DNA from 2 places in the Mesorhizobium sp. CA7 genome. Region 1 is predicted to be linked to the other one. Evidence: predicted binding sites of a transcription regulator. Region 1 holds the regulator's gene; the other holds the start of a gene.

Region 1 (7,639 bases):
GACGCTTCTCGAAGCTTACGACGGTGGTGCGCTTCATCAACGACATCCTCTTGTCGGCGCCTTCCATCATCATCGGCCTGTTCGTCTACGAGCTGATGGTGCGGCCGATGGGGCACTTCTCGGCGATTGCCGGCGCGGTCGCGCTGTCGATCCTGGTGATCCCCGTCGTGGTGCGCACCACCGAGGACATGCTGAACCTTGTGCCCAACGCGCTGCGCGAAGCAGGCACCGCCATCGGAGCACCGCGCTGGGTAGTGATCCGCTCGGTTGCCTATCGCGCGGCGCTCTCCGGCATCGTCACCGGCATCCTTTTGGCGATCGCCCGCATCTCCGGCGAGACGGCGCCGCTTCTCTTCACCGCGCTCAACAACCAGTTCTGGTCGAGCAATCTCAATGCGCCGATGGCCAGCCTGCCGGTAACCATCTTCCAGTTCGCTCTCAGCCCCTACGAGGAATGGCAGCAACTGGCCTGGACGGGCGCACTCATAATCACCCTGACGGTTCTCGGGCTGAGCATCATCGCCCGCAGCCTAACCGGACGCAGAGAGGACAGATGAAACCGATGTTGTCCACCGACCTGAACGCAGCCGACACGACCGTCGAGAAGGCCAAGATCGAGGTCAAGAACCTCAATTTCTACTATGGCCAGTCGAAGGCGCTGAAGGACATCAACCTGTCCCTGCCCGAGCGCAGCGTGACCGCCTTCATCGGCCCGTCGGGCTGCGGGAAGTCGACGCTGCTGCGCGTGCTCAACCGCATCTACGAGCTCTATCCGAAGCAGAGCGCCGAGGGCCAGGTGCTGCTCGACGGCAAGAACATCCTCGACCGTTCGCAGGACCTCAACCTGCTGCGCACCAAGATCGGCATGGTGTTTCAGAAGCCGACGCCGTTCCCGATGTCGATCTACGAGAACATCGCTTTCGGCGTCAGGCTCTATGAGAAGATCAGCAAGGCCGAGATGGACAGCCGCGTCGAGCAGGCGCTGAAGCGCGCAGCACTCTGGAACGAGGTCAAGGACAAGCTCAACGCCAGCGGCCTCAGCCTCTCGGGCGGCCAGCAGCAGCGCCTGTGCATCGCCCGTACCGTTGCGGTGAAGCCCGAGGTCATCCTGCTCGACGAGCCGGCCTCGGCGCTCGATCCGCTGTCGACCGCCAAGATCGAGGAACTGATCGACGAGCTGCAGGCCGACTACACGATCGTCATCGTCACCCACAACATGCAGCAGGCGGCGCGCGTGTCGCGGCAGACGGCGTTCATGTATCTGGGCGAGCTGGTGGAGTTCGACCGGACCGAGAAGATCTTCACCTCGCCCCGCGAAAAGCGCACGCAGGACTACATCACCGGCCGCTTCGGCTGAGCTCATACGAGGACATCATCATGGCCGAACATACCGTCGCTTCCTTCGACGAGGATCTGAGGCAGATCAGCCGGCTCATCAACGACATGGGCGATCTCGCCAGCTCGATGGTCGGCGCTTCGACCAAGGCCCTGCTCGAGACCGACAATGCCATGGCGCAGCGCGTCGTTTCCGACGATGCCATCATGGACGCGCGCCAGCGCGAGCTCGACGACCGTGCCATCACGCTGATCGCCAAGCGCCAGCCGATGGCCGACGACCTGCGCAATGTGGTCGGCTCGATCCGCATGGCGGGCGACCTCGAACGCATCGGCGACCTCGCCAAGAACATCGCCAAGCGCGTCGGCTCGGTCGGCGTCAGCGCCGCGCCGCGCGACCTCACGCATTCGATCGATTCCATGGCGCAGCTGGTGCTGATCCAGGTCCAGGCCGTGATCCAGGAATATACGGTGGGCGACGCCACGGCGCTGGCCAAGCTTCGCAACGACGACGAGCGCATCGACGTCAAATACACATCCGTCTTCCGGGAGCTCCTGACCTACATGATGGAAGACCCGCGCAACATCACCGCCTGCACGCATCTTCTGTTCTGCGCCAAGAATCTCGAGCGCATCGGCGACCATGTGACCAACATCGCCGAGAATGCCTATTATGTGCTGACCGGCACGCAATTGCCCGCGAATCGTCCCAAGCAGGACGAGACGACAATGTCGGCGCCGGCGGCCTGACGAAGGGTACCTGCCAATGATCGCGCCACGCATCATGGTGGTGGAGGACGAGGAGCCGCTTGGGGTGCTGCTCCGCTACAATCTCGAATCCGAGGGTTACCAGGTCGAAGTGGTGACCCGCGGCGACGAGGCCGAAATCCGCCTTCAGGAAAACGTTCCCGACCTGCTCGTGCTCGACTGGATGGTGCCGGCGGTTTCCGGCATCGAGCTCTGCCGGCGTCTCAGGATGAGGCCTGAGACCGAACGGTTGCCGATCATCATGCTGACGGCGCGGGGCGAGGAAAGCGACCGCGTGCGCGGCCTTTCGACCGGCGCCGACGACTATCTGGTCAAGCCGTTCTCGACACCGGAGTTCATGGCGCGCGTCAAGGCGCTGCTGCGCCGCGCCAAGCCGGAGGTGCTGTCCAGCGTGCTCAAGGTCGGCGACATCGTGCTCGACCGCGAGTCGCACCGCGTCTACCGCAAGAAGAGCGAGATCAGGCTCGGCCCGACCGAGTTCCGGCTGCTCGAATTCATGATGCGCCACCCCGGCCGCGTGTTCTCGCGCAGCCAGCTGCTCGACAATGTCTGGGGCGAGACGATCTATATCGACGAACGCACCGTCGACGTCCATGTCGGGCGGCTGCGCAAGGCCGTCAACAACGGCCGCATGCCGGACGTCATACGTACCATCCGAGGCGCAGGTTACGCGATCAGGGAAGATTAGGGCTAAGGCGCCGAGGCGCTGATGGATTCTGTCTCCAGCATCGGATCGCGTGCATTGGCGATTAGTCGAGACGCTTGTGCTTCGTCATCCACGGGCGGAGCAAGGAGCGCAGCGACGCAGCGCAGACCCGAGGATCCATTCCGTGATGTCGATGCGTTGCGACAGTCCAGAATTCTGTGCCGCTGCGCTCGACGCGTGAGGTAGCGGCATGGATTCCAGGGTCTCCGCGACGGAGCTTCGCTCCTGCTCCGCCCTGGAATGACGAAGCTGCGGGGCCTTCCCTTCGCTAATTTCAAGCGTCTGCTGCTGTCCCCGGACCTCTTCAAGGCTGCCTCAGGCCACGTTCTTTCCCGTCCCCGCTCTTGCCTGGCCTCCGGGTGCGAAAATCTCCTGGTCGACGAAGGTCAGCGCGCGCATGGCGCAGCCTTCGCGGATCAGCGGCAGTTCGTTCGGCTCGGTGTCGAAGGAGATCGATTCGGAGTGCTGGCCCCCGGCCGTCTGGGCGATCGCCTCGCGCAGCGCCGGCTCGATCAGGTCGAAGGCGGCCGCGCTGACGCCGACCATGGCGACGGGCGCCGGGTCGATGAGGGCGAACAGGCTGCCGAGACCGAAACCAAGCGCTTCGCCGGCCCGGCGGTAAGCCTCCCGTTCGGGGCCGTCCCTCTCGCGCGCCTTCGCGGCAAGGGCCCGCATGTCGGCGTCGCCGACGTCGACCGGCTCGGCGTCCTCGCTCATTTTCATGGCGCTGCGCCAGATCGCATAGTTGCCAGCATAGGCCTCGACGCAGCCGCGGCGGCCGCAGCGGCAAAGCGCCCCGCCCGGGCGGTGAATCATGTGGCCGAACTCGCCGCCGGATGAATGCGTGCCGGTGAACAGCGCACCCTTGAGCACGAGACCCATGCCGATGCCGTGCGACAACAGGATGGCGATGAAGTCGTCGCGATAGCGCTCCGGGTCGCGCCATTGCAGCGCCACCGCCATCATGTTGCAGTCGTTCTCCATGGTGGCGGAGATGCCGAACTCCTTCTCTAGGATGTCGGCGAAAGGAATGTCGGTCAGCGGCGTTATCGGCGACCACAGCATGGAGCGCGCATGCGAATCGGTGATGCCCTGAATGCCCATGGCGATGCGGGCGACGCTGCCAATGTCGAGGTCGGGATCCTGCAGCCGGCGCCGCACGATCGCCACGCATTCGCCGATCAGCTCGTCGCGGGGCATAACAAGCGTGTCCAGGCGCTGCTGCTCCTCGGCAACAACTTGGCCGGCATAGTCGATCACGGCGACCGACAGGAAGTTCAGCGACAACACCACGGTCAGCACCGCGGCGGCTTCAGGGTTCAGCGCCAGGCCGATCTGCGGCCGGCCGCGTTTCAACGCCGTCGGCTCGCTGGCCTTGCTTTCGGTGAGAATGCCCTCCTGGATCAGGTCGGCGGAGATCGCCGAAATGGTCGAGTGGCTGAGCCCGGTGGTGGCGGCAATTTCGGTCCGTGATGGCTGACCGGCGCGGCGTACCGCCGAAATCACCATGGCGCGGTTGCGCCGGCGCAAATCGTCGTGGCGGATTCCGACCGACATCGTTTCGCACGTCCTCCCCAGTCATCGCGGCCTTGTGATAATGCCATGGCCTGTCGCTGACACGCTAGGGATTGTGGCAGAAGCCAGGGGCGATGTCATTATTTATTGCGGATGCCGAAAAAAATGCCTGAGCCCATCAAAACCCATCAGAATCTCGGTTGACAGCGCTGTTGTGCTGGACCACTATTTTTTTGAGGCTCGAAAAAAAGCCTCTGTGCCGGCCTTCGGGCCAGTCTGGGTCGCGCCGCACGGCGCAGGGAGGATATCATGAAGAAATTTGCAGCCGCCATTCTGGCGGGCGTTGCCATGTCGCTGACGCTGGCGTCCGTCGCCGAGGCGAAGGACAAGGTGATCGGCGTGTCGTGGTCGAATTTCCAGGAAGAGCGCTGGAAGACCGACGAAGCAGCGATGAAGGCCGCCATCGAGGCCGCCGGAGACAAATATATTTCGGCCGACGCGCAGTCCAATCCGGGCAAGCAGCTGACCGACGTCGAAAGCCTGATCTCGCAGGGCGCCAACGCGCTGATCATCCTGGCGCAGGATGCCTCGGCAATCGGCCCGGCAGTGCAGAAGGCGCTCGATGAAGGAATCCCGGTCGTCGGCTATGACCGCCTGATCGAGAACAAGGACGTGTTCTACCTGACCTTCGACAACAAGGAAGTCGGACGCATGCAGGCCCGCGAGGTGTTCAAGGCCAAGCCGGAAGGCAACTATGTCTTCATCAAGGGCTCGGGCTCCGATCCGAACGCCGACTTCCTGTTCGCGGGCTCCATGGAAGTCCTGAAGGACGCAATCGACAGCGGCAAGATCAAGAATGTCGGCGAGGCCTACACGGACGGCTGGCTGCCGGCCAACGCGCAGAAGAACATGGAGCAGTTCCTGACCGCCAACGACAACAAGGTCGACGCGGTCGTGGCTGCCAATGATGGCACCGCCGGCGGCGTTGTCGCGGCGCTGACGGCGCAGGGGCTGGCCGGCACCGTGCCGGTCTCGGGCCAGGACGGCGACCACGCGGCGCTCAACCGCATCGCGCTCGGCACGCAGACCGTGTCGGTGTGGAAAGACGCGCGCGAGCTCGGCAAGAACGCCGCCGAGATCGCCTCGCAGCTCGCCGACGGCAAGAAGATGGGCGACATCGCCGGCGCCAAGGACTTCACGACGCCCGGCGGCAACACCGTCAAGTCGCTGTTCCTGACGCCGGTCGCGATCACCAAGGACAATCTCAACGTCGTCATCGACGCCGGTTGGATCAAGAAGGACGAGGTCTGCGCGGGCGTGCCCGCCGGCAGCGTCCAGGTCTGCAACTGAGCCTTGCCGACGTTCGATCAAAAATACCTGCGCCGCGGCCAGGAGCGGTTCAATGAACCGCTCCTGGTTTTTGTTGCCGCAATCCCGGACGGAAAACCGCTACGCACTTTTCCTGGGATTGCCTTAAAGCCGCGGCGTTTTCTCAAAAGATTTTGCCGTTCTGCCTCAGGCGGATAGCTTCTAGGCTGAGTTCCGGCATCCGCGCCAGACGGCAAGCCGGTGGGAGGAAATCATGACCGACACGACGTCTACCCAACCGGCGGACACCGCGCGAGCGTCGGAACTCGGCACTGTTGCCCGGTTCCTGAAGGCGACCGAGCTCGACACCCGCATGCTGGGCATGATCGGTGCGCTGCTCCTCATCTGGATCGGGCTGCATGTGATTTCCAGCCTGCGGCTTGGCGTCAATCCGCTCGACTTCGACAGCCGCACGTTCCTGACGCCGCGCAATCTCTGGAACCTGTCGGTTCAGTCTTCGGCCGTGGCGATCATGGCCTCCGGCATGGTGCTGGTCATCGTCATGCGCAACATCGACCTGTCGGTCGGGTCGGCCGAAGGGCTGATCGGCATGGTCATGGGCTTTGCCCAGGCGCATTTCCTGGTTCGCTTCGTCGGGCTTGAACTGGGAAACCCCTGGATCTGGGTTCTGGCGTTGCTGATCGGCCTGGCGCTCGGCCTTATCATCGGCGCCTTCCAGGGCTTCGTTATCGCCTATCTCGAAGTGCCGGCCTTCATCGTCACGCTGGGCGGATTGCTGGTATGGCGGGGCGCTGCCTGGTGGGTCACCAGCGGCCAGACCGTTGCGCCGCTCGACGCCACGTTCCAGTTGATGGGCGGCGGCCCGGCGGGCTCGATCGGCGCCAGATGGAGCTGGGCCGTCGGTATCGTCGCCTGCCTGGCGGTTATCTTCATGCATTTCAACGGCCGCGTGCAGCGCAAGCGCTTCCGCTTCCCCCTGCGTCCGGTCTGGGCCGAGACGCTGCTTGCCACGGTCACCTGCGCGGTCATCCTGGGCGCGGTGTGGCTCGCCAACTCCTATCCGTGGCCGGTCGGCATCGTGAACCGCTACGCCGCTGCCAACAACATCATCGTGCCCGAAGGCGGGCTGTTCATCGCGCACGGTATCGCCATTCCGGTCCTGATGGCGGTCGCCGTCGGCCTGATCATGACCTTCGTCACCAAGCGCACTAGATTCGGCCGCTACGTCTTTGCCATCGGCGGCAATCCGGAAGCCGCCAATCTTGCCGGCATCAACACGCGCTGGATCACCATGAAGGTGTTCATGATCATGGGCGTGCTGGCGACGATCGCGGCGGCGATCTCGTCGGCCAGGCAGAACTCCTCGACAAACGCGCTGGGGACGCTGGATGAACTGCTGGTCATCGCCGCGGCGGTCATCGGCGGCACGTCGCTCGCAGGCGGTTCCGGAACCGTGCTCGGCGCCATGCTGGGCGCATTGCTGATGCAGTCGCTGCAGTCCGGCATGGTGTTGCTCGGCGTCGATTCACCGCTGCAGAGCATCGTCGTGGGCGCCGTGCTGGTCGTCGCGGTGTGGCTCGACACCCTCTATCGCAAGCGCGTCTGAGCAAGGACTATAGGGAGGAAAGGGATCATGGCTGACAAGACCGCTCCCGCCGGCGTTCCGCTGGTCGACATGCGCAACGTTTCGATCGCCTTCGGCGGCATCCGCGCCGTCGACGACGCATCTGTCGATCTTTTCCCCGGCGAAGTGATGGCGCTGCTCGGTCACAATGGCGCCGGCAAATCGACGCTGATCAAGATCCTGTCCGGCGCCTACAAGCGCGACAGCGGACAGATATTCATCAATGGCGAGGAGGCTTCGATCTCCAATCCGCGCGACGCCAAGAAATACGGCGTCGAGACGATCTATCAGACGCTGGCGCTGGCCGACAATGTCGATGCCGCGGCCAACCTCTTCCTCGGCCGCGAGCTGATGACCGGTTG
Region 2 (7,639 bases), on a different contig from region 1:
ATTGGTCGGTCTCCTATGTCTGGGACTGCCCGTCCGCGCCGCGACAATCGCCGAGCTCTACCAGGCGCAGGCGATCGTCACCGGCACCGGCGAGGCAAATCGCGAGATCGGCTTCAAGGATTGCCTCGACAAGGTGCTGGTCAAGGTCTCGGGCGACCAGCGCCTGACGCAGAAGACGGAGATGCTGGCTCTGCGCGACAAGGCGGCCGACTTCGTGCAGTCCTTCCGCTATCACGACCGCCTCGAAGGCATCCCGATCCATGACGAGCAAGGCACGCATGACAGGCCGCATGATCTCACCTGCCTCTACAAGCCAGCTGTCATCGACAAGCTGCTGGCGCAGCTCGGCAGCAGGGCCTGGCTCGGCGAGCGGCCGCCTATCGCCGTCTTCATGACCGCCGAGCAGGGCTCGCGGCATTTCGTGCTGACGGCGGATGAGGACCTGGGCAAGACCATGAGGGAATCCTTCGCCAACGCCACAAGTCCACTGCTGATGCGCATTGTCTTTCCAAAGGCCAGCCAGCTTGGCGGCCTGGACGAAAGGGCGCTCGCGGCCGCCGATATGGCAAAGCTCGACAAGCTCGCGAAGAAAGCGGGAGCGGCCCGGGCGCTCGCCGGCAGCATCGTGTGGAGCGACAAGGAGCTTGGCTGGATCGCCGACTGGCGGCTGGCCGATCGCGGCAGGACCTATCGCTGGCAGGCGCGCGGCGTCAGCTTCGACGAGGCGTTCCGTGTGGCGATCAGGGGCGCGGCGCAGATCTTGTCGGGGCACGGGCAGCCGTGAGGGTTCCTCGCCCCACGCAGTGGGGAGAGGTGGCTCGGCGAAGCCGAGACGGAGAGGGGAGCGCCCTACGAAGGCCCCCTCTCCGTCCGCTTCGCGGCCACCTCTCCCCCGCCTTTGGCAGGGGCGAGGAACTCGCGCTTCGACGCTGGCACAATCGCGTCGCATTGGTCAGCAGCGGAGACGCGTGGTAAAAGCCGGCGCAAAAGAGAGTTTCGGCGATGAACAAATTCACTCCCGCAAAGCCCGCCGGCGCGCGCAGCGTCGATGAGATCACCGGCAGCCGGCGGCTGCGGCGCATGCGCAAGGCCGACTGGTCGCGACGGCTGGTGCAGGAGAACCAGCTTTCGGTGGACGACCTGATCTGGCCGATCTTCGTCATCGACGGCAAGAACACGCGCGAGCCGATCGCCGCGATGCCGGACGTCTATCGCCTGTCCCTCGACCTCGCGGTGAAGGAAGCCGAGCGCGCGGCCAAGCTGGGCATCCCGGCCATCGCCACCTTCCCCAATGTCGAGCTTGCGCTGCGCGACCAGACCGGATCGCACATCCTCGACCCCGACAATGTCATCAACCGCGCCACGCGCGCCATCAAGGACGCGGTGCCGGAGATCGGCATCATCACCGATGCGGCGCTCGACCCGTTCACCAGCCACGGCCATGACGGCATCCTGCGCGACGGCATCATCGTCAATGACGAGACGGTGGAGCAGGTCGCCGCGGCTGCCGTCATTCAGGCCGCCTCGGGCGCCGATATCATCGCTCCGTCCGACATGATGGACGGCCGCGTCGGCGCCATCCGCGACGCGCTCGACGCCAACGGCTTCCAGGACGTGGCGATCATGTCCTATGCGACGAAGTTCGCCTCGGCCTTCTACGGACCCTATCGCGAGGCGGTCGGCACGGCCGGCCTGCTCAAGGGCGACAAGAAGACCTACTATATCGACCACGCCAATTCCGACGAGGCCGTGCGCGAGGCCGAGCAGGACCTCGCCGAGGGCGCCGACATGCTGATGGTCAAGCCCGGCCTGCCCTATCTCGACATCATCCGCCGGCTGAAGGACGAGCTGCGGATGCCGACCTTCGCCTATCAAGTGTCGGGCGAATATTCGATGATCAAGGCAGCGGCCGCCAATGGCTGGATCGACGGCGAAAAGGCGATGCTGGAATCGCTGCTTGCGCTGAAGCGGGCGGGCTGTGACGGCGTGCTCACCTATTTCGCGCCGGTGGTGGCGGAGATGCTGAGGGGCTAGCCTCGAACGCCCGCTCGGTTTTCGTGCGGGTAAGCCGCATGATTGGCCGTTCCCTCGTTGGAGACGGCACGCGGACGAAACCCATGCGCTCGAAGGTCGAGACATAGCCGCTGCTTGACGCACTGGGCGACAGCTCCGCGTCTATCGGATAGGCCTCCACGGCTGGCGCGCCGCTCTTGAACGCAAGCGCCACCGCGCCTTCGATCAATGCGGTGGCGATCCCTCGCCTGCGATAGCCGATGCGAATATAGAGACAAGACAGCGACCATACCGGCACATCGTCGCCAGCCCTCAGCCGCCAGACCCTGCCCAGATGCGGCAAGGCACTGCGCGGCGTTATCTGACACCAGCCGACGGCCTTTTCCCTTTCGAATGCAAGCAAACCTGGCGGCGGTCCTCTTTCCACCACCGTCTTGAACGCCGACCGGTTGCGATCAGCCGGTTGCTTGCGGTAGCCGGCGCCGATGCGCCAGTACATGCACCAGCATCCCGCCGCCGCGCCCTTTTCGCCGAACAGGTCCTCGAGCGCGGGCCACAACTGCGGTGTGAGCACCCGTATGGCAAACTTCTGATCCTGGGGTCGAGCGGTCATCGCGCAGGCATAACGTTACCCTGACCGGAGAAACGCTGTCACAGATCGCCTCGAGGAACAACCGGGTCGGCAGGATGGCCCATCTGAAAGTCGTCAGCCTGCTGGAATAAAACTGCTTGCAATACGCAATCAGTTAAGCTATCCCAAAGACTGATTTCGAATTACAACTGGTTTAGGAGGCAGCCATGTCCAAGTTGCGTGTCAACGCTTTCACCTTGTCGCTCGACGGTTACGGCGCCGGTCCCGACCAAAGCCTCGACACGCCGCTGGGCGTCGGTGGCGAAAATCTGCACAAATGGATGATCAAGACCCGCTCTTTCCACCAGATGATCGGCAAAGATAGCGGGACCACGGATACCGACAACGATTTTGCGGTCCGCAGCTTCGAGAATGTCGGCGCGTGGATCCTCGGCCGCAACATGTTCGCGCCGAGCCGCGGCGAATGGCCGGACGACAAATGGAAAGGCTGGTGGGGCGACAACCCGCCCTATCATGTACCGACTTTCGTGCTGACGCACTACAAACGCGCACCGATCGAGATGGAAGGTGGCACGACTTTTTACTTCGTTACTGACGGCATCCATTCGGCGCTCGAACAGGCAAAGGCAGCGGCCGGCGGCAAGGATGTGCGGGTCGGCGGCGGCGTCTCGACCGTTCGGCAGTATCTGCAGGAGAGCTTGATCGACGAGATGCATCTGGCCATCTCGCCTGTCCTGCTCGGCTCGGGCGAGCATCTGTTCGCCGGGCTCGATATGCTGAAGCTGGGGTATCAGTGCATGGAACAGGTTGCCACGGCGGATGCCACGCATGTGATGATCGGGCGGGCGTAGGCCAGGCTTCTCCTTCTCCCCTTGTGGGAGAAGGTGGCCTCGCGAAGCGAGGTCGGATGAGGGGTGCTCCAGCTTGGCAACGAACTGGAAATCGTCACCGCCTCATTCCAACACCCCTCATCCGTCTCGGCGCTGCGCGCCGATCCACCTTCTCCCACAAGGGGAGAAGGAAAGACTCTTCAATACTTCTCCGGCACGTAGAGTTCGCGCGGCAGGACCTGGCGCTCATATTCTGGATTGAAGACGCGCTCCGGCAGCGTGATTTCCTCGTGCGGAACCTCCTCATAAGGCATCTGCTGCAACAGATGGTCGATGCAGTTCAGCCGTGCCCGCTTCTTGTCGTTGCCCTCGACGATGAACCAGGGCGCTTCCGGAATGTTGGTGCGGGCGAAGGTCTCTTCCTTGGCCTTGGTGTATTGCTCCCAGCGCACACGCGACTGCAGGTCCATGGGCGAGAGCTTCCACTGCTTCATCGGATCGTGGATACGCATCAGGAAGCGCATCTGCTGCTCCTCGTCGGTGATCGAGAACCAGTATTTCACCAGGGTGATGCCGGAACGGACCAGCATGCGCTCGAATTCGGGCACGTCGCGGAAGAACTCCTCGACTTGGTCCCCATTGGCAAAGCCCATCACCCGCTCGACGCCGGAGCGGTTGTACCAGGAGCGGTCGAACAGCACGATCTCGCCGCCCGCGGGCAGATGCGGCACGTAGCGCTGGAAATACCATTGCGACTTCTCGCGCTCGGTCGGCGCCGGCAATGCCACGACACGGGCGATGCGCGGATTGAGCCGCTGCGTGATGCGCTTGATGACGCCGCCCTTGCCGGCGGAATCGCGGCCTTCGAAAACCACTACCAGTTTCTTCTTGTGGTAGGCGACCCAGGACTGCAGCTTGATCAGCTCCGACTGCAGCCTGAGCAGCTCGCGAAAATAGGTCATGCGCTCGATGGAGGGCGGATGCGACTTCTTGTAGATCTTGGCGATCTCGAGCGAGAGCGCCGGCTCGGACAGCTCCAGCTCATAGTCCTCGTCGAGCGTATCCTCGAGCTCGGCCTCCAGCCAGTCCTTGGCCCCGGAATTCGGTATCAGTTCATTCATCGCGCTGCTCCGTCTGCCTGTCAGCCATCACCGCTTCGGAAGCCCCGGCCGGACGCTCCGTAAGCCGACTGAGATACAGAGGCGCAATGACGGTTTTATTGCAATCGCCCGGCAGCTGCATCGATATGGAAGATATGTGATCGACCCCGTATCGATAGCGGGCGACAAGCGGCGGGAATTGTCCTACAAATCCCTCGCTCTTTCCGGCGCTCGCCACGGCGCTTCTTCAAAACAAATTGCGAGGACCGACATGGAATACCGCACGCTCGGCCGATCCGGCTTGAAAGTCTCGACATTGACGCTTGGCACCATGACCTTCGGCGGCACCGGTCCGTTCGCCGCCGTCGGCAATTCGGATCTTTCGGAAGCCAAACGCATCATCGACACCTGCATCGATGCCGGCATCAACCTCATCGACACCGCAAACGTCTATTCCAGCGGGTTGTCGGAAGAGATCATCGGCGAGGCGCTTGGCGGCAAGCGCAAGAACGATGTGCTGATCGCCTCGAAGGCGCGCATGCGTATCGGCACCGGCCCCAATGACGAAGGCCTGTCGCGCCATCATCTGATCCGCGAGTGCGAAAAGAGCCTGAAGCGGCTCAGGACCGACGTCATCGACGTCTATTTCGTCCACCAATGGGATGGGCTCACCCCGGTCGAGGAGACGGTCGCGGCGCTCGACACCTTGGTCAATCAGGGCAAGATCCGCTATATCGGCTGCTCCAACTGGTCGGGCTGGCAGGTAATGAAGGCCCTTGCCGTCAGCGACAGCCGCCATCAGGCCCGTTTCATCACTCAGCAGATCCACTACACGCTGGAAGCGCGGGAGGCCGAATACGAATTGCTGCCGATCTCGGTCGACCAGGGCCTCGGCGTGCTCGTCTGGAGCCCGCTTGCCGGCGGACTGCTCTCCGGCAAATACCATCGCGACAGCCCGACCGCGCGCCAGATCGGCGGCTGGACGGAACCGCCGATCCGCGATGAGGATCGCCTGTGGCGCATTGTTGACGTGCTCAACTTCATCGGCAAGGCACGCGGCGTGTCGGGCGCGCAGGTGGCGCTTGCCTGGCTGCTCGGCCGGCCGGCCGTAAGCTCGCTGGTGATCGGCGCGCGCAACGAGGCGCAGCTCAAGGACAACCTCGCCGCGGCAAGCCTGTCGCTCACCGAGGACGAACGGCAGCGTCTCGACGTCGTCAGCCGGCCGCCGGTGCTTTATCCCTATTGGCACCAGCAGTTCACGGCCAGGGATCGTTTCGGGCCGGCCGACGAGGTGCTCGACCGCTCTCACGCTTAAAACGCTCAGCCGGCGATAAAGCGCCAGACTTCCGCGTCGGGCTTTACCTGTCCGCTCAGCACGAAATATTTATAAAGGACGAGCAGCGAGATCGCCTGCTCGTCCTGCTCATTGCCGAATCTGCGGCAATAGGCATTGGCGGCGGCTGTTATCCGCCCAGCCTCGTCGGGATGTTTTTCGAAATAGGCCACCTTGTCGAGCAGGTCGGAGAAATCCGGCTGCAGCGGCACGTAATGGACGTTGGGCTCGACCTGGGCTTCGGCGAACCAGGTTTCGTAGGTCGGTTCCGGCATGAGGCAGAGTGAATTGGAGCTCATGATCCATTTCAGGTTCGTCGCGACATCATTGCCTTCGAGCGAGACGATGTAGCGATACTGCCGCTGCTGCTCGATGTTCAGGAACGGCTTGCGGTATCCGTCCGGCGCATCGGCCCTGTGGGAACCCGCATCGCAAATCGGCAGGTCGGCGGCTTTTTCGACGAAGCGGGTGCGAATCGGATTGTTGAGATGACCGCGCCAGACCACCATCGGACGCTTGGCGGCGAAAGACAGTTTGTCGGGGGGCATGTAGAAGTGACGGAACTTGTTCAGCTTCATCAGCACGCCGTTCGCATTGTCGCCGCCGATGGGCCGGTCCTTGACGATCCTCGGGAACTCCGGAACCCCAACAACGTCGCCGAATTCGAAATCGATCAGCAGGCCGGGATCGAAATAGCGCGCGAATTCCTTGAGGTCGTAATAATACATGCTGGAAGAGGACGGCAGCTTGCCGACGGCCATGGCGTCCGGACTGGGCACGAACGGGTGTTCCAGCTTGTTGTAGTAGTTCAGCCGCTCGCGAACCGTCTTGCCCGAAAGCATGGCCTGTTCAAGCCGGCTGGCGAGGCGGTCGCGAAACAGGGACTGCGGTGCGCGGTCGCGCGCGAAATTGCGCGCGTAATAGAACAGCTTTGCGGCGGTTCGAGAGAGTGTGGCCATACGTCCGCGAGTTCAGCAAGTTCCCCTCGTCTCCTACAGCATTCTCCCGGCCATGTTGCAAGCCCGCTAATGCAACCGGCGTTGTGTTGACGCTTTCCCTCAAGCCGCGACCACGGCAAACCCGCGTGCGCGCAAACCGCGCCGGTCGTCATGCAATGAGGTGACCAGCCGATCTCGGCTGCCGGCGATGTGAGCGGAAAGCAGCCGCGCCGCTTCATCGGCATCGGCGCTCCTGACGGCGGCGAGGATGGCATGATGTTCGGCCCAGGCACGGCCGAGCGCCTTCTCATCGCGCACCTCCAGCCAGCGCGCACGCGACAGCCTGGTCATCGCGTCGCGCACGGCCCGGAGCAGAAACTCGTTGCCGGAAAGCCTTGCCAGCTCGATGTGGAAATCCATGCCGACGCGATGCCACTCCTCGCGCGGCGTCCCGGCATCGCAGGAATCGAGCATCGCCGCGATCATGTCGATGTCGCTACGGTCTTCGAGCGCCGCCGTGAGGCGAACTGCCGCGACTTCGACCGCCTCGCGGTAGACGGCGATCTGCCCGAGTTCGGCAAGGTTGATCGGCGCCACCGTCCAGCCGCGGCCGTCGCGGCCGATCAGCCCTTCCGTCTCCAGGCGCAGCAATGCGGCTCGCACCGGCGTGCGCGACGCGCCGAAGCGGCTCTCGATCCAGCGCTCGGTCAGCCGCTCGCCCGGGCCGATCTCCAGCCCAAGGATCATCTCGCGAAGCTGTCTTTCGACATTTTGCATCTGCGACATTTGTCGTCCCGTTTTCCAAGCCGCGCTGACAGCGCCCGCATTGACAG

What was found. Region 1 encodes PhoB, which activates phosphate uptake and scavenging genes when phosphate is short. Its sites were predicted from a motif close to TGTCATNNANCTGTCAT; they were not measured.
Region 2: the regulator PhoB is predicted to act here: its motif matches at 4,643-4,659, upstream of ppk2 (polyphosphate kinase 2).

Annotation. Positions count from the first base shown of each region.
Region 1 covers NZ_JAIUHH010000022.1:17,282-24,920, reverse strand. Annotated here, with positions in the region: gene pstA (phosphate ABC transporter permease PstA) at 1-557, shown strand, start outside; gene pstB (phosphate ABC transporter ATP-binding protein PstB) at 554-1,357, shown strand; gene phoU (phosphate signaling complex protein PhoU) at 1,378-2,085, shown strand; gene phoB (phosphate regulon transcriptional regulator PhoB) at 2,102-2,791, shown strand; gene LB552_RS26485 (ROK family protein) at 3,125-4,366, opposite strand; gene xylF (D-xylose ABC transporter substrate-binding protein) at 4,634-5,674, shown strand; gene LB552_RS26475 (sugar ABC transporter permease) at 5,907-7,259, shown strand; gene LB552_RS26470 (ATP-binding cassette domain-containing protein) at 7,287-7,639, shown strand, end outside.
Region 2 covers NZ_JAIUHH010000008.1:131,680-139,318, forward strand. Annotated here, with positions in the region: gene LB552_RS16915 (DUF2066 domain-containing protein) at 1-784, shown strand, start outside; gene hemB (porphobilinogen synthase) at 1,003-2,034, shown strand; gene LB552_RS16925 (GNAT family N-acetyltransferase) at 1,991-2,626, opposite strand; gene LB552_RS16930 (dihydrofolate reductase family protein) at 2,812-3,456, shown strand; gene ppk2 (polyphosphate kinase 2) at 3,636-4,556, opposite strand; gene LB552_RS16940 (aldo/keto reductase) at 4,807-5,850, shown strand; gene LB552_RS16945 (glycosyl transferase family 90) at 5,856-6,827, opposite strand; gene LB552_RS16950 (GntR family transcriptional regulator) at 6,927-7,592, opposite strand.